Linked DNA regions of Lacibacter sediminis. The protein of the gene in region 1 interacts with the protein of each later gene in a pairwise test. Links are inferred from orthologs where the notes say so. Each region holds a gene or a part of one and is shown on either strand. Other genes may lie near its edges. The genes, in order: ligA and H4075_RS18380.

The links.
Region 2: the proteins of ligA (region 1) and H4075_RS18380 interact in binary tests that used the Escherichia coli proteins (3 or more experiments, as listed by UniProt). The link is inferred for Lacibacter sediminis from one-to-one orthologs.

Annotation. Positions count from the first base shown.
Region 1 is NZ_CP060007.1:296,374-306,504, forward strand. What follows is about bases 3,323-6,274. They hold ligA (NAD-dependent DNA ligase LigA), read right to left. Parts: upstream 5,874-6,274; coding sequence 3,771-5,873; downstream 3,323-3,770. Other genes in these bases: H4075_RS01395 (NUMOD4 domain-containing protein), read right to left, coding at 3,323-3,706; H4075_RS01405 (amidohydrolase), read left to right, coding at 6,045-6,274. Outside these bases: H4075_RS01380 (lamin tail domain-containing protein), read right to left, coding at 1-909; H4075_RS01385 (aspartate-semialdehyde dehydrogenase), read left to right, coding at 1,267-2,256; H4075_RS01390 (DUF2461 domain-containing protein), read right to left, coding at 2,355-3,029; more of H4075_RS01395, read right to left, coding at 3,137-3,322; more of H4075_RS01405, read left to right, coding at 6,275-7,688; H4075_RS01410 (AraC family transcriptional regulator), read right to left, coding at 7,685-8,530; H4075_RS01415 (alpha-amylase family glycosyl hydrolase), read left to right, coding at 8,792-10,131. UniProt on the Escherichia coli protein: DNA ligase that catalyzes the formation of phosphodiester linkages between 5'-phosphoryl and 3'-hydroxyl groups in double-stranded DNA using NAD as a coenzyme and as the energy source for the reaction.
Region 2 is NZ_CP060007.1:4,313,651-4,324,234, reverse strand. What follows is about bases 4,471-7,875. They hold H4075_RS18380 (leucine--tRNA ligase), read left to right. Parts: upstream 4,471-4,774; coding sequence 4,775-7,675; downstream 7,676-7,875. Other genes in these bases: H4075_RS18375 (hypothetical protein), read left to right, coding at 7,717-7,875; H4075_RS18385 (hypothetical protein), read left to right, coding at 4,471-4,581. Outside these bases: H4075_RS18410 (MFS transporter), read right to left, coding at 1-864; H4075_RS18405 (undecaprenyl-diphosphate phosphatase), read right to left, coding at 928-1,749; H4075_RS18400 (DUF3098 domain-containing protein), read right to left, coding at 1,863-2,099; H4075_RS18395 (cell division protein FtsX), read right to left, coding at 2,204-3,142; H4075_RS18390 (C39 family peptidase), read left to right, coding at 3,271-3,855; more of H4075_RS18385, read left to right, coding at 3,904-4,470; more of H4075_RS18375, read left to right, coding at 7,876-8,139; H4075_RS18370 (S41 family peptidase), read left to right, coding at 8,261-10,584.

The DNA.
Region 1 (10,131 bases):
GTTGTATATCTCCACATAATCGGTGCCATCACTTGTTGGGTTAAATAGAACTTCATTAATGATGATATCATTTGCAACAGCAGCTGAACTAAGTCCCAGCTTTGTACTATTAAATGCAGTGATACTGTTGCCGCTGCAATCTTTTACATTGGAAGCAGTAACGGTATAAACTGTTCCCGACTGCAATTGACTATTTACTGTAAGTTGAACGGTATTGAAAAGCGGAGCAAGACAAACTGCTGTAACAGCTGTGCCAATGCCATTGCTAAATTGGTAGTTGGCTGCAGTTGCAGCCGAAACACTATCTAACGATTCATCAAAAGTTAACAGTACAGTGCTGTTATCAATTGCAAAAGCCCTGATCAAAGCAGGAGCTGTTTGATCATTATTAATCCCATCAACTGAATTTTTTATCCCTGGTGTACCGCCTCTTGTATCAATACTTGCACGCCAGTTGTTTGCAGCGCTGCACGGATTTTTTGTATCAACCATTTCCAAAGTCCAGCCACCATCACTCTTCACCGCATTGTTGAACCAACTGAGATTGTATTCTACTGCATGAATAGTTGCACCGCTGTTACTGCGGATGAAAATCGTTTCGCCAGTATTATCCAATGAAGGAAAACTTGTAACAGCAAAAGTGCGGCCATACTGTTGCATGGTTACAGCTGCAGTTGTTCCGCAAATGATGGCACTGCTATCCGGTTGTAATAAAAAGTTAGGCAATGGTCCACTCACTCCATTTGCATCACCCACCCGCCAGTTTTGTAAGTTGATAGCTGATGTGGCAGTGTTGCGTATCTCGATCCATTCAACATTCGGCAACCCGATTTGTGGTGTGGGATCACTCATGATTTCACTGATGACGACGCTGTATTTGTTTTGGGTGAAAGCGTTTGCTTGCAGCATCAACAAACAAACAATTGTTATAAGGAGTTTAGGTTGCAGCATGTACTTAAAAATAACATTAATCAAACGATTGCGTAAATACCTCGATGAAAATTCTAAAAACAATTTGGTGAAACGCTCATTCAGCTTTACTTTTGACCCTCATGATGACAATGAAACATACAAAACGCACAAAGAAACAGTTCCGCAAGGGAAGGTAACATTGTACGTTGTGTTGTAAACATAATAACAGGCCTTCCCGAAACGGAAGGCCTTATTTTTTACCCCCATCTGATGCCCTCGTCTGATGGATTTATTAATCAAACAAAAAAATTCTGTCAGACGAGGGCGTCGGACAGAAACAAAACAAAAAACAAAATGAAAGTTGCAGTAGTTGGCGCTACAGGTCTTGTAGGAACCAAAATGTTACAGGTATTAGCAGAAAGGAATTTCCCGGTTACTGAATTAGTTCCCGTTGCAAGTGAACGTTCCGTTGGTAAAGAAGTTGAGTTCAAGGGAAAGAAATACAAAGTGGTAAGCATGACCGATGCAATAGCTGCCAAACCTGCTGTGGCTTTATTCAGTGCCGGTGGTGGTACTTCAACTGAGTGGGCACCAAAGTTTGCAGAAGCCGGTATTACTGTGATCGATAACTCCAGTGCATGGCGCATGGACCCAACAAAAAAATTAGTAGTGCCTGAAGTAAATGCTGATGTGTTAACTGCAGCAGATAAAGTGATTGCTAACCCTAACTGTTCTACTATTCAGATGGTGGTGGCCTTGCAACCACTGCATAAAAAATACCAGATCAAGCGTGTGGTTGTATCAACGTACCAAAGTGTAACAGGTACTGGCGTAAAAGCCGTTGATCAGTTGTTGAATGAACGTAAAGGTATTGTAGGTGAGATGGCTTATAAATATCCAATTGATCTGAATGTGATTCCCCAGATCGATGTGTTTTTGGAGAATGGGTACACCAAAGAAGAAATGAAAATGGTGAAAGAAACCTGCAAGATCATGGGCGATGATTCCATTCGTGTAACAGCAACAACAGTGCGTATTCCGGTAATGGGTGGTCATAGCGAAAGTGTGAACGTTGAGTTTGCAAATGATTTCGATTTGAACGAAGTAAAAGCATTGCTCAGCTCTGCTCCTGGTATTGTGGTAGTAGATGATCCTGCTACACAACAATACCCAATGCCGATGGATGCACATGAAAAAGATGATGTGTTTGTTGGTCGTTTGCGCAGAGATGAAACACAAGCCAATACATTAAATATGTGGATCGTTAGTGATAACCTGCGCAAAGGTGCGGCAACCAATGCTGTGCAAATTGCAGAATACCTGCAGGGCAAAGGTTTGTTGTAATGGTCGGCACGGCCAGCGGCTGTCAGAACATAAAAAAACTTAACAAAAAAGAGCGCTTCAATTGAAGCGCTCTTTTTATTTCTGGGGAGATACTGTTATTATTCACCTGTATGCAATCCTTCATTCAAAAACTGCAGTAACGGTTGCAGCGTTTCAAAATTGACGCATACTTTTTTTACCAGGTCTTTCGATGTTAGATCAGCATCAGAAAAGTTTTGCATGGCGATCCAGCTTTTCAATTTCAGATATTCAATGGCGGGATTATCAGCTTCATAACCTTTTGGTGGTCGTGCCAATTTCAGATCACCTTCAGTTGACAGATCGCCAAATACCGCTTTGAATTTTTTGTTGCTGATGATCTTCTGAAATTCTTTCCAGTTATAATCAATTTCCTGGCGCACGTTTTTTAAAAAATCAGGTGGCGGTACATATAAACCACCTCCTCCAAACGCAGCACCCGGTTCACAATGAAAGTAGTAGCCGGCTGTCATTCCTTTTTTGCCGTCCTTATTCATGTAGGCGCCCATGTTTGTTTTGTAAGGACTTTTATCTTTACTGAAACGAACATCCCGGTTTATACGGAAGATGCAATCTTTTGCAGCAAGATGTGCAATGGAAGGATCTTTCTTCCCATGCTTTTCTATTACTGTATCAATAAACCCAACAAAATCTGCTTTGGCAGCATCGTAAGATTTTCGATTTGCATCGAACCAGGGCTTATTGTTATTCTTCTTTAAGTCTTTTAAAAATTTGAGTGTGGAAGTTTGCAGCATAAAATAAGGTTGTAGTGAAGATGCAAATTTGCATAACCAAACAATACTATGCTAAAATAGTTCTGTGAAGATGTGAGTAAGTAATCAGAAATCAAATATCTGCAATCTTAAACTGCTCCCCAGTTTTCACCGCTTCTTATTCTGTACAAAGTCATTTCACTTACGCTGTACTTTTTCGCCAGTTGTTTGTAGGTAACATTGCGGTTGGGATCCTGAATGATCTTTTTGATCGTCTTTACCTGCAGCGGAGAAAGCTTCAATCCTTTTTGCGTGCTGCTGCGTTCTTTCTGTAATTTTTTGTAAGCGATCTTTTGAGGGCTTTTTTGTTGATGAGCTGACATTTGTTCCAATGTTGCCCATTTCAGATTAGCAGCACGGTTATCTTTTTTGTTATGGTTGAGATGAATGACAAACTTGTTTTTTGTTGATTGTTTCGCACAAAAAAGTTTTGCTACTTCACGGTGCAGGTAGATGGTTCCTTTGTTATCTGCACGATGCAGGTTTAACGTACGGTAACCGGTTGTAATGGAACCGTTGAGTAATTTTCCATCTTCTGAAATATCAGAAGAATAACTTGCACAACGGCCAAGATTTGAAACTGCGTATTTGCGACGTAATTGTTTCCAACCGGCAAATTGCAATTGTTTCCATTTTTCTCCGGGAAGTTTCTTGATCATACGAAAAGATTGGAGATACTAAATATACAACAGCAAACCCTGTACCTGCAAGTGAAATCCTATATTAATTTTTTAACAGTGCCAGGAATTCTTCTTCTGTTATAATTTTTATGGTGCTTATTTTTTTCGCTTTTTCCAGTTTGCTGCCTGCATCTTCACCCACTACAAGATAATTTAATTTTGCACTCACGCCACTCAATATGCTTCCACCATGTTCTTCTGCCATTTGTTCTGCAGCACTTCTCTTCAAGGTAGGCAATGTTCCTGTAAATAAAAAAGTAACACCCGTTAAATTACCTTCATGTTTACTTTCTTTCTGCTCATTCTTTAATTGCAAGCCAAGTTCTTCCAGTTCTTTCAATAGTTGCAGGTTCTGTTCGTTGCTGAAAAAATCATGAATGCTTCCTGCAACTCTCGGACCAATATCTTCCAGTTGTTGTAATTCTTCCAATGTTTTTCCGGCAATATCCAGCAGATGTTTGGTTGAATTGGCTAATGTCTTTGCCGTTGCTTCACCAACAAAGCGGATACCTAATGCATAGATCAAACGGAATAACGGTTGCTTCTTTGAATTTTCAATTGCTGTTTGCAGATTATCAACACTCTTTGCGCCGTAACCTTCCAATCCTTTGATCTTATCATAGGGCAAACGATACAACGATGGAATATCTTTCAGAAAGCCGAGCTCATAAAACTTCCGCACATTCGCATCGCCCATGCCACGAATATCCATCGCATCTTTGCTGTTGAAATGAATGATACGTTCAACCACCTGCGCTTCACATTGATAATTATTACAACGCCACACAGCTTCTTCTGCTGGTTTTACCAACACACTGTTGCAAACCGGGCAATGGGTAGGGAAGATGATCTTTTCTTCTTTACCTGTACGCAGCTCAGCCATTGATTTAACGATGTAAGGAATTACATCACCCGCACGTTCTACCAAAACTGTATCGCCCAGCATCAGGTCTTTCTCTGCAATAAAATCCTGGTTATGTAAAGAGATACTCGTTACCGTTACACCGCCAATAGCTACCGGATCGATCTTGGCAACAGGTGTAACTGCACCTGTGCGGCCAACCTGGTATTCAACTGCACGGAGCTTACTGGTTCCCTGTCTTGCTTTGAATTTATAGGCAATGGCCCAACGTGGGTGATGACTGGTCATGCCCATTTGATCCTGGAGTTGCAGATCGTTTACTTTGATCACCATGCCATCAATTTCGTAAGGCAGTGTATCCCGCTTCTGTTCAAATTCATTACAGTAGTCAATTACTTCCTGTATGCCTTTGCAGATCTTTTTTTCTTTTTCAGGACTACGGAAGCCAAGCTCCCACATCATTTTCAATGCACCGCTGTGCGTGTGTAATACATCATATGTTGATTGCTTCCGATCAACCATTGCTACGTAACCAACATGATATAAAAATGCTTCAAGATTTCTGCGGGCAACTTCTTTTGCATCTTTTATACGTAAGCTGCCGCTGGCTGCATTGCGTGGATTGGCAAGCGGCGGCAAATTTTCTTCCGCTAATTGATCGTTATAGGCTTTGAAATTTTTCTTACTCATCAATATCTCACCACGTATTTCAATTTGTTTGATGGCGAATTTCGAAAACTCTGCTGACAATGGAATGGAACGAATTTGTCGAACATTGGTAGTGATCTCTTCACCTTCTGTTCCATCGCCACGTGTTGCAGCCCGAACCAGTTTATCATCTTCATAAATAAGTGAAATGCTGGCACCGTCAAACTTTGGCTCAACGCAGTATTCAATATGATCAAGTCCGCTTGCTTCTTTCGCTTTGCGGTCCCAATCAATAAGATCATCAGCATCATAAGAGTTTTCAAGACTGAGCATCGGAACAAGATGCTGTACTTTTTTAAAATCATTTCCCAACCCTTTTGCTACACGTTGAGTAGGTGAGTCGCTTGTAATGAGCGAAGGATTGGCAGCTTCGATCTTTTCTAAGGCTTTGTATAACTGATCATATTCAAAATCGCTGATGAGCGGATCGTTCTGAATATAATAACGATATTCATGGAAACGCAGAGCATTTCTCAGTTCTTCGATTTGTTCTTCACTGAGAGATGAACTTTTCAGTTGATGCAGCAAGCTTGTGGTGCTTTGCTGCAATTGCTTGGTATTATCGGCTGAATACATAAGAAATAAAATCAGACGGTAAAAATACAAGGATGAAGGACAAAACAAATTAAATTCACTTACTCATCTTAGAACTTCCATTTGTCCGGCAGAATAACCACAAAACATATTCATTTATACAGGTATAAACAATCTTTGTTCTTTTGGGTTATACCAGCACAACCATTTATTATGATCCGACTGTTTCTTCTTTTTGCCGTAACGATTGTGTTTTCACAATGTAATTCCAAAACTGAAGTTGATACTCTGCTTATCAATGGAACAGTGTACACGATCGATTCTGCTTTCTCCAAAACTGAAGCAGTGGCTGTAAAGGATGGAAAGATCGTTGCTACGGGCACAACTGCTGATCTGCAAAAAACATTCAGCGCCAAAGAAGTGATCGATCTGCAAGGGAAATTTTTATACCCGGGCTTTATTGACGCACATGCGCATTTCTACCGTTACGGGCTTGGATTGCGTACAGCTGATCTTACGGGCACTACCAGTTGGAATGACTGTTTGAACTGGTTAAAAAAACACGCTGCCGAACACAGTTTGCAAAAAGGTGAATGGCTGATTGGAAGAGGTTGGGATCAAAACGATTGGGAGGTGAAAGAATTTCCCGTGAATGATTCGTTGAATCAATTATTTCCTGATAACCCTGTTTTGCTGACAAGGGTTGATGGACATGCTGCAGTTGTGAATGATCCAGCATTGCAGCAGGCTGGTATTTCAGCTCAAACCAAATTAACAGGTGGTGATATATTTATTGCAAATGGAAAACCAACGGGTGTGTTGATCGATAATGCAATCGATCTTGTATCAGCAAAAATTCCGGCAGCAACAGCCGAACAAATTACAGAAGGGTTACTGGCAGCGCAGAAGAATTGTTTTGCAGCAGGCTTAACTTCTATTGTTGATTGCGGCTTGGATTATACGGATGTGTTGAATATTGAAAAAGCAAATAATAGTGGTGCACTGAAGATGCGCATGTATGTAATGTTGAGCGATGCAAAGAAGAATTATGAGGCCATTTTTGAACGTGGTAAAATAAAAACTGATCGCTTGAATGTTCACAGCTTTAAAGTGTATGGTGATGGTGCTCTTGGTTCAAGAGGCGCCTGTTTGCTCGAGCCATATGCAGATAAACCCGGACATAAGGGTTTCTTATTAAGCAATCCAGAACATTTTGATTCAGTTGCAGCACTCTTGTATGCAAAAGGTTTTCAGATGTGTACACATGCGATTGGCGACAGCGGTAACCGAACCATCCTTAACATTTATGGTAAGTATTTAAAAGAAACCAACGATCTGCGTTGGCGTATTGAACATGCACAGGTGGTGAATGAAAATGATTTCAACCTGTTTGGTAAGTATAGTATTGTACCAAGTGTACAGCCCACTCATGCAACCAGTGATATGTATTGGGCAGAGCAACGTTTGGGACCCAAGCGTGTAAAAGGCGCTTATGCATTTAATGATCTGTTGAAACAAAATGGCTGGATTCCATTGGGAACAGATTTCCCGGTTGAAGATATTGATCCACTCAAAACATTTTACGCAGCGGTGTTTCGTAGAGATGCAAAAGGATGGCCTGAGCAAGGTTATCAAACAGAGAATGCTTTGTCAAGAGAAGCTACATTGCGAGGCATGACCATTTGGGCCGCACGTTCAAATTTTGAAGAAGCTGAGAAAGGAAGTATTGAGAAAGGAAAGTTTGCAGATTTTGTGTTGCTTGATAACGATTTGATGACAGCAACATTTGAGCAGGTGTTGAAAACAACCGTGCTCAAAACTATTTGCGGAGGCGAAACGGTATTCAGCAAAAATTAATAAACAGCTTCGTTCCTGAATTCTCTTGGCGTACTGTGTTTCTTTCGTGCAAACACACGGTTGAAATAAGTGAGCGATTCAAAACCAGCACTGCGTGCAATAGAAGAGATCTGTTTATCCGTTTCAATTAATTGATAACAGGCATAGCCCACACGCAGATCGTTCACATAATCTGAAAATGTTTTACCTGTCGCTCGTTTGAAAAACTTACAAAATGCACTGGGTGAAATGTTGATGATGGAAGCTGCATCATTAATGGTAATTGGCTTCGCAAAATTCTGTTCAACATACGTACATACCTTATTAATACGAGGCTCGCTGTTTTTAGCTTGGGAGATATCATACTCAGCTGATGCCAGTTTTCTTCCTTTTTGTTGCGATAACTGATTCAGGAGATCGATCAGCCCTGTAATTTTTTCAACACCGGATTTACCGGGTAGTGACAGTATTAAATCTTTAAAAGGTTTGCTGTTTTTAAAATGAAGTCCGTGCCGGCAGCTTTGTAACAGCCGCTTGATGTTTTCGAATTCCGGTAAACCGGTAAAGCTGTTGAACAGGGAGCCCGAAAACTGGATCACCACAAAATCGCAGGATTTATCCTTCACTTTTTTATCCGATACCCATGTATGTGGCAGGTCGGGCCCGATCAGCACCAGATCCCCTGGTTCAAATTCCTCATAACTGTCACCCACGATGCGTTTGCCCGAAACGTTGATCTTAAACGTGAGTTCATATTCGGGGTGATGATGCCAGTAAAACTCAAGGTAGGGCAGGCTCATAGGATAAGCTACCAATACGGGCTTATCATTGCCGGGAACAATTTTCTCGAGTTCTGCTTTCATACTAAAGATGCAATTACAAAAGTAAAAATAGGATAAGTTGGCAATATAGTGCCAGAAATTGGAATTTTAGTTCAATTTGAGGCCACTGCCTTAGTCTAGTTTTGTGTGAGTTTTGATTGCGGAACTGAAGAGGGTATTGATTTAGCGACCGGCTGTTGTATAAAAAGACTGAGAATCTTTCTTACTGATTGCAATCACAACGATAATCCAACAAATTTCATTGATCATTGTTTTTTTGGTTTGATGTAAACGGATTGCGTTATGAGAAAATTTTTGCTTGCATATGTTTTCCTCTGCTTTGCAGTTAATGCAGGCTATGCCCAATTACTATCAACTGATGTAGCTTTCCCTGCTGATGCAAGTACCATCGTCATTACAATGGATGCCACTAAAGGCAACAAAGGTTTACAAGGTTTTACCGGTTCAGTTTATCTCCATACAGGTCTAATAACATCGGCCAGCGGTTCACAAACAGATTGGAAATACACCAAAGGTTCATGGGGTACTGCAAATGCTCCTGTAGCAACACGCCCCGACCCGGTGAACAAGCCCAATACCTGGCAATTTACCATCAACAACATTCGCACCTATTATGGTGTAGCTGCAGGTGAGCAGATCTTATACATTACTATTCTGTTCCGCAACGAGGCAGGCACATTGGTGCAACGTAATATCGATGGAAGTGATATGTATATTAAAGTGTATCCTGCCAATGAATTTGCAGTGAAGTTTACATCACCTGCAATGCAGCCTACGTATGTTCCTACTGCAGAACCACTTACTGCAGGAACGCCACCGTTTACTGTTCCAGTTACAGCTGTATCATCTAAAAATGCAAATCTCACGTTGCGTTTTAATAGCGCACAAATTGCTACAGCAACTGCCGCACAAATCATTAATGGCTCGGCAAACGTAACCACAACCTGTGAGCAGCAGATCACATTAGAAGCTAACGACAACGGCACCATCAAACGTGATACATTCAACTTCTTTGTACCACAGGCAAGCAACCCAACAGGCGCAAGACCGGCAGGCCGGAAAGATGGAATTACGTTTGAAGACAACAATACCAAAGCAGTTTTCATTTTATATGCTCCGTTAAAAACCAAAGTTTCCCTCATTGGCGATTTTAATAACTGGACACAAACCTGTTCGGGGCAAATGAAAAAAGACGGAGACTATTTCTGGACAGAAGTAACAGGTCTTACCGCAGGAACACAGTACCGGTTTCAATATGTTGTTGATGATGCCATACGCATTGCAGATCCATACAGCGAACTGGTGCTTGATCCGAACAATGATCAATACATTCAGTCATCTACTTATCCAAATATGCCTGCTTATCCTGCCGGCAAAACAACAGGTGGAATAGTAGGAGTTATAACCCAGGGAGAGGCAGCTTATAATTGGACAAGCAGCGGAAGCTATGTTCGTCCTGATAAGCGTGATCTCATGGTGTATGAGTTGCTTGTTCGTGATTTTGTTGCAACACATAGCTGGCAAACATTAAAAGATACACTCAACTACATCAAAAATCTCGGCTTCAATGCGGTACAGTTAATGCCCATTAATGAGTTCGATGGAAATGAAAGCTGGGGATA
Region 2 (10,584 bases), 4.0 Mb from region 1 along the record:
CTGCAGTAACACCGCTGTGATGATCAATTTTACATTTTCAAGATTCAGGATCTTAATACCAAAATCAATGGCAACGAGTAATACAGTTTGTACACCCATGCTGTAAAAAAAGAAAGCTGTTAAAAAGCGTTTCAGCACCGGCATTTTGATAACCTGTTTCCACACAAGTTGTAATTCATGAAACCCATTCACCAATACATGTTTCTTGAGTTTACGTTCGCTTTTATCACTGCGGTTCGGTAAACGGCTGAAAGGAATTTGTGCAAAGACAACCCACCAAACACCCACAAGCAGGAAAGTGATTTTTAATGGAAGTGATGGGTCTTCTTTCATAAATACTACCAATGCAAAACCAACCATCTGCAATAACACACTGCCGATATAGCCCATGGTAAATCCTTTTGCGCTGATGCGGTCCATATCTTCTTCCGCAGCAATTTCCGGGAGGTATGAATTATAAAATACCTGTGAGCCATAAAAGCCAATGCCTGCAAACATGAAGCACACCAAACCAAGCATCACATTGTTCTTATCAAAGAAGAACATGAGCGAACAACTGATTGCGCCTAAATAGCAGAAGAAACGCATGAAGTTCTTCTTATTCCCTTTGTAATCGGCAATAGATGAAAGAATAGGCGATAGTAATGCGATCAGTAAAAAACCAGTTGCTAACACGTAATCTTTCAATTCTGTATTCACAAAATTTCTACCGAACAACTTGATACCGTCGGGGAAATTTTTGATGCCTGTTACAGCGGCATAATAAGCAGGAAAGAAAGTGGTGGTGATCACCAGGTTGTAAACACTGTTGGCCCAATCGTACATGGCCCAGCCGTTTACAATTTTTTTTGAAGCAGTCTGCATACAGATGGTTTTTGGTTGGCAGGAAAGACTGCCTGTATGAAAATAGGATAATTAAACGAAATGCTATTTCAGGTAGCCCGTCATAAACAGGATGAGCAGGATAATGCCCGCAATAATTCGGTACCAGCCAAACAAACGGAATCCATGCTTCTGTAAAAAGCCGATAAAGAATTTAATGGCCAGCATCGCCACCACAAAAGCAACTACGTTACCAATAATAAAAGCCTGTGTGTATTGAGTTGAAGAAAGAATAAGATCATAACCCTTTACATCAACACCATTTTCATTCCAGTCTTTCAGGAATAACGAATAGCCTGTTGCTGCTGCCATGGTTGGCACTGCAAGAAAGAAAGAGAATTCAGCAGCCAACGGTCGTGTAAGTTTTTGCTGCATACCACCGATGATGCTGGCAGCACTACGACTTACACCCGGTATCATCGCCACACATTGCCACAAACCAATCATGAATGCTTTGCCAAATGAGATTTCTTTTTCTTCGCTGATGGTATGTTGCTTAAACACATTATCAATGAACAACAAAATAATACCCCCAATCAATAATGTAATAGAAACTGTTAACGGACTTTCCAGCAGCTCATCTATCTGATCACTGAATAAAAAACCAAGCAGCAATGCAGGTATTACTGCAACAATCAGTTTTGCATAAAACTCCCAGCGTTTAAAATCGAAAAACTTTTTCCAATACAACACAACAACACTTAAGATGGCACCAAGCTGTATTGCAACAGTAAACAGTTTGGTGAAATTATCAGCAGGTACATTCATTAGCCGCTCAGCAAGGATCATGTGGCCGGTGGAAGAAACAGGAAGATATTCCGTTAAACCTTCCACAATGGCAATGATGATGGATTCAATTGTATTCACACAACTAATTTGAAAATTTGAAAATGAGGTTAAATTGAAAACGAAAAAGCCAATTCAAAAATTCGAAATCAATTTTCAAATTTTTGAATTGGCTCATCTTCAAATTATATTGCTTAGTCTTTTGGTTTTTTCATGATGGCATAGATCTCAATAATCAAACCACCAATGATGAGGAGCGGAGCCAAAGTAATACGACGGAAGCTGTACACTTCGTCTTTATTAAACACATTTGGATCGGCACTTTTGCCACCAATCATCAACAGAAAACCAAGAATGATCACGGCAGCACCAATGGCCATCCACTTGTAATTCTCTTTGGTAAAAATGGTTGCTATTTTTTTCTGGCTCATAGTCTTGTTTTGAGGGATGCAATATAAGGAAAAGCTGTTAGTCGATAGCCGATAGTCATTAGCCGGTAGTTTTTACTAGCCACTAACCACTATCGGCTAACGGCTTAATATAACTCGTCTAGTTTCATACGTAAATACTTCATCACACTGCGATGCGTGCTGTAAAGCGAAATGCCCACACCAATCGCAATAATGGAACCGAATAGAATGAGGTAGATCTTTGGATCACGCAGCGCCTTCATATCCGGAATATAGCTTTCAGCCCAGGTAATAACCGCCCAAATGGCTGCAATGGCAATGCCCGAACTGATGAGTCCATTGATAATCGCCCTAACATTCATGGGTTTTGCAATAAAGCCTCGGGTAGCGCCCACCATCTGCATGGTTTTAATCAGAAAACGGTTGCTGAACATGGCCAGTCGAATGGTGGTATCAATCGATACGATCACAATGGCGCTCAGCAAAATAGCCACGATCAGTAAAACAATACCCACTTTCTGTGCCCTATCGTTAAGCGTTGTTACCAGGGCTTCGGGGTATTGTACCTCGCTGATCACACCGGGGAAACGGGTCATCAGGTCGGCTGTAATTTTATCAAGACTGTCTTTCTGCACATAGTCCGACTTAGCATAAAAGTCAACACTTTCGGGCAAAGGATTTTCGTCGAGGATCTTATCCCAGCTCTCATTGCCGTCTTTATTATAAATTTCCTTCGCCATTTCTTTGTTGATGTAGGCCGAAGATTTTACGTAAGGCTGTGCTGCCACATATGAGGTTAAACTATCGATCGATTTTTTATTGGTCGTACTCAGCCATGCATGAAACTGTATGTTTTCACGCAGGGTGGTACCCACTTTCTGAAAATTTAAGAAGATCCATCCTAAAACACCGAGGATGAAGAGCACCAGTGCCACACCAATAATACTGTAGAGGTATGATGGTTTAGAACGTTTCATTGATGCTTTGTTCGGTTGTTGCGCCATGCCTTGTTGATTTAATGTAAGTTCTGTTGTGACTGTTTTATCACTTTGAAACAGTGACAAAAATAGCGTATTTAAGAGTAATACTACGAACAGGGTATTGTAACGGACGTGAAGTGTTTCTATTTTTATATGATTAGTTTGTTATATAAGTTTTAACAAACACATCTAATCATTTAAAACATGTTAACATGAAAAAACACACTCACCTGATGGCATTGGGCCTGTTCATTCTCTTTATCAGCAGTTGCTGTAAACCCGAAGTTATTGGTTCGGTAGCTAACACGCTGCGTCCACAACAAACAAACAACTGGTGTTGGGCCGCCACAACACAAATGCTGGCACAGCACGTTGGTATCAGTGTCAATCAATGCGATCTGGCAAATCAACGCTTTGGAAGAACTGATTGTTGTAACAACCAGGGAAGAGCAGCATGCCCTAAAACAGATTCCTGTAACCGTCCCGGCTGGTTAATGCTTACAGAAGTAGGCATGACTTTTTCTGAAACGCAAACAGCACGCTCCTGGGAGGATATGCGTAAGCAGATATACTGCAGCAAAAAACCAATGGGTTATGCTTACGGAACTCCCGGTGTGGTAGGGCATGTTCTTGTCATTAAAGGCTACATTACTGTTGGAACAACCAATTATCTCGTATTAAACGATCCGTGGGCACCATGTGCCGGCGAAGAAAGATTGATTACGTATGAACAATATGCAGACCCTGCCGGTACCGCTACACATTGGAACACATGGTACAATATTGCAAAACCATAATCGTCCGTTGAGATTATCAGTTATCATTCATAATTAAAAAAACAAACAATGAGAACAAGTATCTATATAAAAGTGGCTACCTTACTTATTATCACAACAGTTATTGGTTGTAAAGATCAGAAGCAAGGAATGAGCCAGAGCGCACCAAAATATTATGCAACAGAAAACGAAGCGATTGATAAAGCAAAGAGCGATTTGCTATCGATCATCAGAACAAGCAAGGGGCTTTCGCTTGGTGTGGATGAAAAGGCATTGCAGGAAGCAAAACCGGGTGCTGCGGTAAAACAATCAAATATTGATTTTGAAAAATTACTTACTGCCGATTCCTCATCTTCATTTGAAGGGATCAAGAAAGGAGAGATGGCAACAATATTCCCATTAGTTGCAGGCGATCGTGTTGTTACCGTTGTGGAGCTGAATAAAGATGAAAAAGGGTGGAGTATTGCGGGGCTCGCCGGCAAATCAATTGCCAATGATCTGAATACCATCAAAACTGTTGTTGGTCCGGATGCAGAGATCAGTGTATATGATATTCCCAACCTGCAGGTAAAGGTATTTGGAGTTAAAAAAGACGGAGCGGAAATATTTTACACAGATTATGGCGGTCAATTCAGTTTGCGGCAGGGAGTTAATGCGAGTCAATTGATGCCTGTTCTGGCTAAAGCGGCACAGGAGTTTCAGCGGCTTTATGGCGATGAGCTCAAAAAACAAAGGCTGGTAAAATAAAGAAACTGCATAGTGGCCCCTTCCATACTTCACGGAAGGGGCTTTCTTTTGGGCCTGTTTCATTACTTTTGTGGCCCGCTAAACAGCTTACTTCTGTTCGGTTTCAGCCAAAAAAATGCTGTATACAAGAGTGTTTACGAGTTATGTTTTGAGATTTAAAGATTAAATAAAAGTCAAGCGATATTTTATAAGCATGGAATACAAGTTCAGAGAAATTGAGAAGAAATGGCAACAGCAATGGATCAATACAAGTGCCTACAAGGTTTCGAACGTAAGTGAGAAACCAAAATTTTATGTGTTGGACATGTTTCCTTACCCAAGCGGTGCAGGGTTGCATGTGGGTCATCCGCTCGGTTATATTGCCAGCGATATTTATTCCCGTTTCAAACGCCTGAAAGGATTTAATGTATTGCATCCGATGGGTTACGATGCATTTGGTTTACCTGCCGAGCAGTATGCGATTGAACATGGCGTACACCCGGCCGTTAGTACCGATCAGAACATTAATAATTTCCGCAGACAGTTAGATAATATTGGTTTCTGTTACGATTGGGATCGTGAAGTGCGCACCTGCGATGCCGGTTATTACAAATGGACACAATGGATCTTCTTACAACTCTTCAATAGTTTTTACAACCGTAAAACAAACAAAGCCGAAAAGATTGAGGTGCTGATTGCAGCTTTTGAAAAAGAAGGTAACGCAACACACCAAATTCCTCATTCCCAATTCCCGATTACTTCATTTACTGCAGAACAGTGGAAAGCTTTTGATGAAAAGACAAAGCAGGATATTCTTATGCAATACCGCCTTGCTTATTGCGGCTATGGCGAAGTGAACTGGTGCGAAGCATTGGGTACTGTTTTAGCGAATGATGAAGTAGTGAATGGTGTGAGTGAACGTGGTGGACATCCGGTGGTGAAAAAGAAATTGCGTCAATGGTATTTGCGTATCACCGAATATGCCGATCGTTTACTGGAAGGTTTGGAGCGTATTGAGTTTAGCGAAAGCATGAAGGAAATGCAAACAAACTGGATTGGGAAATCAAGCGGCGCTGAAATTGATTTTGCAATAAAAAATCATGATCAAAAGTTAAGAGTATACACAACAAGGCCCGATACCATCTTTGGTGTTGACTTTATGGTGATTGCTCCGGAGTTGGATTTAGTTGATCAAATTAAATCTGTTGAGCAAACAACAGCTGTTGATGAATACATTGCTTATGTAAAAAGCCGCAGTGAGCGTGAGCGACAAGCGGAGAAAAAGATCAGCGGTGTGTTTACCGGTGCCTATGCAGTGAATCCATTTGATGGAAGAGAAATTCCGATCTGGATAAGTGAATATGTATTGGCGGGTTATGGCACAGGTGCAATTATGGCGGTGCCTTGCGGCGATGATCGTGATTTCAAATTTGCACAGCATTTTAATATTCCCATCACCAATATCATTGGCAAACATTTCAACGGTGAAGATGCAAACGCAACAAAAGATGCAACGCTTGAAAACAGTGGTTTCTTAAATGGTACGCCGATGCGTGAAGCTGCTGAAATAGTAATTGGTAAGCTGGAGGAATTGGGCATTGGTACACGAAAAGTAAATTACAGAATGCGTGATGCAGCGTTCAGCCGTCAGCGTTATTGGGGCGAACCATTTCCTATTCAATGGAAGAATGGTACTGCTTATCCGTTAAACGAAACCGAGTTGCCGCTGTTATTACCTGAAGTTGATAGCTATTCTCCCGGACCTGAAGGTGAAGGTCCATTGGCAAATATTCCGGAGTGGGTGGCGAAAGAATTAGAAACGAACACGATGCCCGGCTATGCAGGATCATCCTGGTATTTCTTACGCTATATGGATCCGCATAACGACCAAGCATTTTGCGACCGTGCAGTAAGTGATTACTGGAACCAGGTGGATATTTATATTGGCGGAACAGAACATGCAGTGGGGCATTTATTGTACAGCCGCATGTGGACGAAAGCCTTGTACGATCTTGGGCATATTGGTTATGATGAACCGTTTAAGAAATTGGTGAATCAGGGGATGATACAGGGCTCTTCAAGGTTTGTATATCGATTGCTTTTTCCGGACAGTGTTTCAATGTTGCGTGGCGATTTATCTTCAAATCATGCGCCAGTATTTATCTCAGAAGGTATTTATAAAAAACTAATGGAGATAGATGTTGATAATGTTATCGAAAGAATTAGATATATAAAATCTGTAGCCCCAAGTAGTGAATCAATTCAGAACGCTTCGAATTCAATAGTTACTTCGAAGTTGCATGTTGATGTAAATATTGTGGATGGATTTGAACTTGATATTGAAGCTTTCAAAAAGTGGCGTAACGGCGAATATGCAAATGCAGAATTTATTTTAGAAGATGGTAAATACATCTGTGGTTCTGAAGTTGAAAAAATGAGCAAGAGTAAGTTCAATACAGTGAATCCGGATGATCTTGTAACCAAATACGGCGCAGATACCTTCCGCATGTACGAAATGTTCCTCGGCCCTGTTGAGATCAGCAAACCTTGGGATACAAAAGGTATTGAAGGTGTTCATCGCTTTATCAAAAAACTCTGGCGATTGTTCTACGATGAAGTGAAAGGTCAGGTGTGGAATCACGACAAAGCAACAGATGCTGAGTTAAAAGTATTACACAAGACCATCAAGAAAATTGAAGACGATACAGAACGTTTCAGTTTTAACACCGGTGTGAGTACATTCATGATCGCCGTAAATGAATTGAGCGATTTGAAATGTTATAAGAAGGAAATTCTGGAGCAGTTGCTTATTCTATTAACGCCTTATGCGCCGCATGTGAGTGAAGAGCTGTGGAGTGCTTTAGGCAACAGTGGTTCTATTCTTGATGCAAGCTTCCCGAAATTTGAAGCGAAGTATGTTACTGAATCAACCAAAGATTACCCGGTTGCGATCAATGGTAAAACAAGAACAGAGTTAACCTTAGACCTCAGCATCACACAAGCAGAAGTGGAACAAATTATTTTAAATAATGAAGTGGTGTTGAAATGGCTTGATGGTAAACAACCAAAAAAGATCATCTACGTGAAGAATAAAATGATCAATGTAGTTATATAACTTGCGGTGACTCACCGCATCACCCTTAAATTCAAAACAGAATGAAGAAGTTAGTAGTCGTTATTGCGCTCTTTGCATTGGCCGCTTGTGGCGAAAAGAACCCCAACAACAATGAACCGTTTGTAAAAGAGCGTGCAACTGTAAATCCTGCAGCAGTAAAAGAATATACTGCCGGTGCCGACACAGCAAAGTTTAAAGTACAATTGTTCGAACAGAAAGAATCGCTTAATTACGAAGTGAAGTTTTCATTCAAAGATGCAAGTAGTGAAAAGATCTTCACTTTGCCGAACATGGGCATTATGCCAAAGCCTGAATTAAAGAAAGGCGCTGATGATCTTTCCTGCATCATTGGTTTTTATGATGCTGACAGTACGTTCATGGAGTATCGTTTGGTGAAAGTTGAAAATGGAACTTTGTTATATCGTCACCTGAAAGAATACCAGGTAGAAGATCCAAAGAAGTAATACAGTTGATACACTGATAAAGAAGGTTGATGAGCGGTTTTTCACCATTCATCAACCTTTCTTCATTTTGAACCGTTCAATGGTTGTTGTTTTGTATTTTTCAAGATAAATACCATCAGTTATGAAGTCTCTGTATTCGGTTCTTTTTTTATTCCTTATCAGTAACATTGCTTTTTCACAAAGCATACCGCATTTTTTATCAAACCCCTCACTTACTCCCGATGGGCAGGCAGTTGTGTTTGCCTTTGAAGGCGATCTGTGGAAAGCAAACATCAGCGATGGACAGGCAACACGCCTAACAGCTATGCAGGGCTACGAAACATCGCCACGTATTTCACCCGATGGCAAGTGGGTCGCATTTACCGGGCGACAATTCGGAAACGCTGATGTGTTTGTGATGCCATTGAATGGAGGAGATGTAAAACAAATTACATTCCACAGCGGTAACGATGATGTGACAAGCTGGAGCTGGGATAGCAAAAGCATTTATTTTAATAGTGGACGTATGGGACAGGTGGCTGGTTTTAAAGTGGCTGCAGCAGGTGGCACCCCACAACGTGTATTTGGGAGTAATTTTTTCCAGTATGATCATAACCTTGTTGAACATCCAACAAGCGGTGAGGTATTTTTTAACGATACCTGGGAAAGTATTAGTCAATCGCAACGTAAGCGTTACAAAGGTCCGTTCAACCCCGACATACAATCGTATAATTTGAAAACAAAACAACATAAGAAATACACAAGCTGGGAAGGAAAAGATTTTGCTGCCACCATCGACAAAACAGGAACCGTATTTTATATTTCTGATGAGGCAAACGGTGAGTACAATCTTTACACATTTGATAATGGAAAGAAAAAAGCACTTACCCGTTTTTCTTCTTCCATTAAAACACCACAAGTAAATGCTAATGGAGGCAAAGTAGTATTTGAAAAAGACTACCAATTATGGGTCTATGATGTAAATAGCGATAAAGAAAAGAAACTTACTATTTCCATTGTACGTAATCATGTATTGCCAAAAGAAAAGGATTACGAAGTGCGTGGAAATATTTCGGCCTTTGATGTGTCGCCCGACGGTAAGAAACTGGCGTTCATCTCACGTGGTGAATTATTTGTAAGTGATGTGGATGGAAAATTTGTACAGAAGATCAACCGTGGTTCAGCAGAGCGTGTTCGTGAAGTAAGATGGATGAGTGATAATAAAACAATGCTCTTTACACAAACTGATGATGGCTACACAAATCTCTTTACTGTTCGTGCCGACAGCAGCAGTGCAGTAAAACAACTCACAACGGATAAACGAAACAACCGCAGTCTTGTTCAAAATAAAAAGCGGACAATGGTTGTTTATCTCAGCGGCCGTGATGAAGTGCGTTTACTTGATCTGAAAACACTGCAAAGCAAAACGATTGTAAAGGATGAGCTATGGGCTTTTCAAAACAGTGATCCCGGTTTTTCACCCAACGATGAATATGTATTGTTCACGGCACGTAGAAATTTTGAGGAAGATATTTTTATTCATCACATCAAGAATAATAAAACAACCAATCTTACCAATTCAGGTGTAACAGAAAACAGTCCGGTATGGTCTGGTGATGGAAAATATATCTACTTCGTTTCACAACGCTTAAAACCATCTTATCCATTTGGTATGGCCAATGCGAAAGTGTATCGTATTGCGTTAGAGAAATTAGATGAGCCTTATCGTTTAGATAAGTATAATGAACTGTTCAAAGAAGAAAAGAAAGATGCGAAAGGTCCAAACGCAGATTCTGGTAAAGTAATTACAGTTGATACCGATCTGTTGATGGAAAGGTTAGAGCAGATCAGCCCTTCACTTGGTGCACAGTATCTAATTAATGTGTATCAGAAAGGAGAGAAGACAACGGTTTTGTTTGTAAGTAATCATGGAGAGGGTCGTAATGCGATCTGGAAAACAGTGATTGAACCATTTGAACAAAACAAGACAGAGAAGATAGCAGGCACTGATAATATTTTTGGTTTTGAAACAATTGAAGTGAGCGATAAGTTTTATGCATTGTCAAACGGAACTATTGCAAAACTGAATCTTGATGCCAATCGTCTTGATCCTGTAAGTATTGGTTACACGTTCCGTCGTAATCTGCAGGAAGAATTCAACCAGATGTTTTACGAAACATGGGCCGGCATGGAAGAAGGTTATTATGATGAGAAATTCCATGGACTCGATTGGAAGAAAACAAAGGAATATTACAAACAGTTTCTTCCTTATCTCAATAGTCGTGCTGATCTGCGCACGTTATTGAATGACTTGTTGGGTGAACTAAATTCATCGCACCAGGGTTTTGGTACGTTTGGTGATGATGAAAATATTGCATTGAACAGTGCCACCATGGAAACAGGTATCATCTTCGAAAATGATGAGCCTTACAAAGTAAAATATATTGCGAAGCGTTCGGCTGCAGA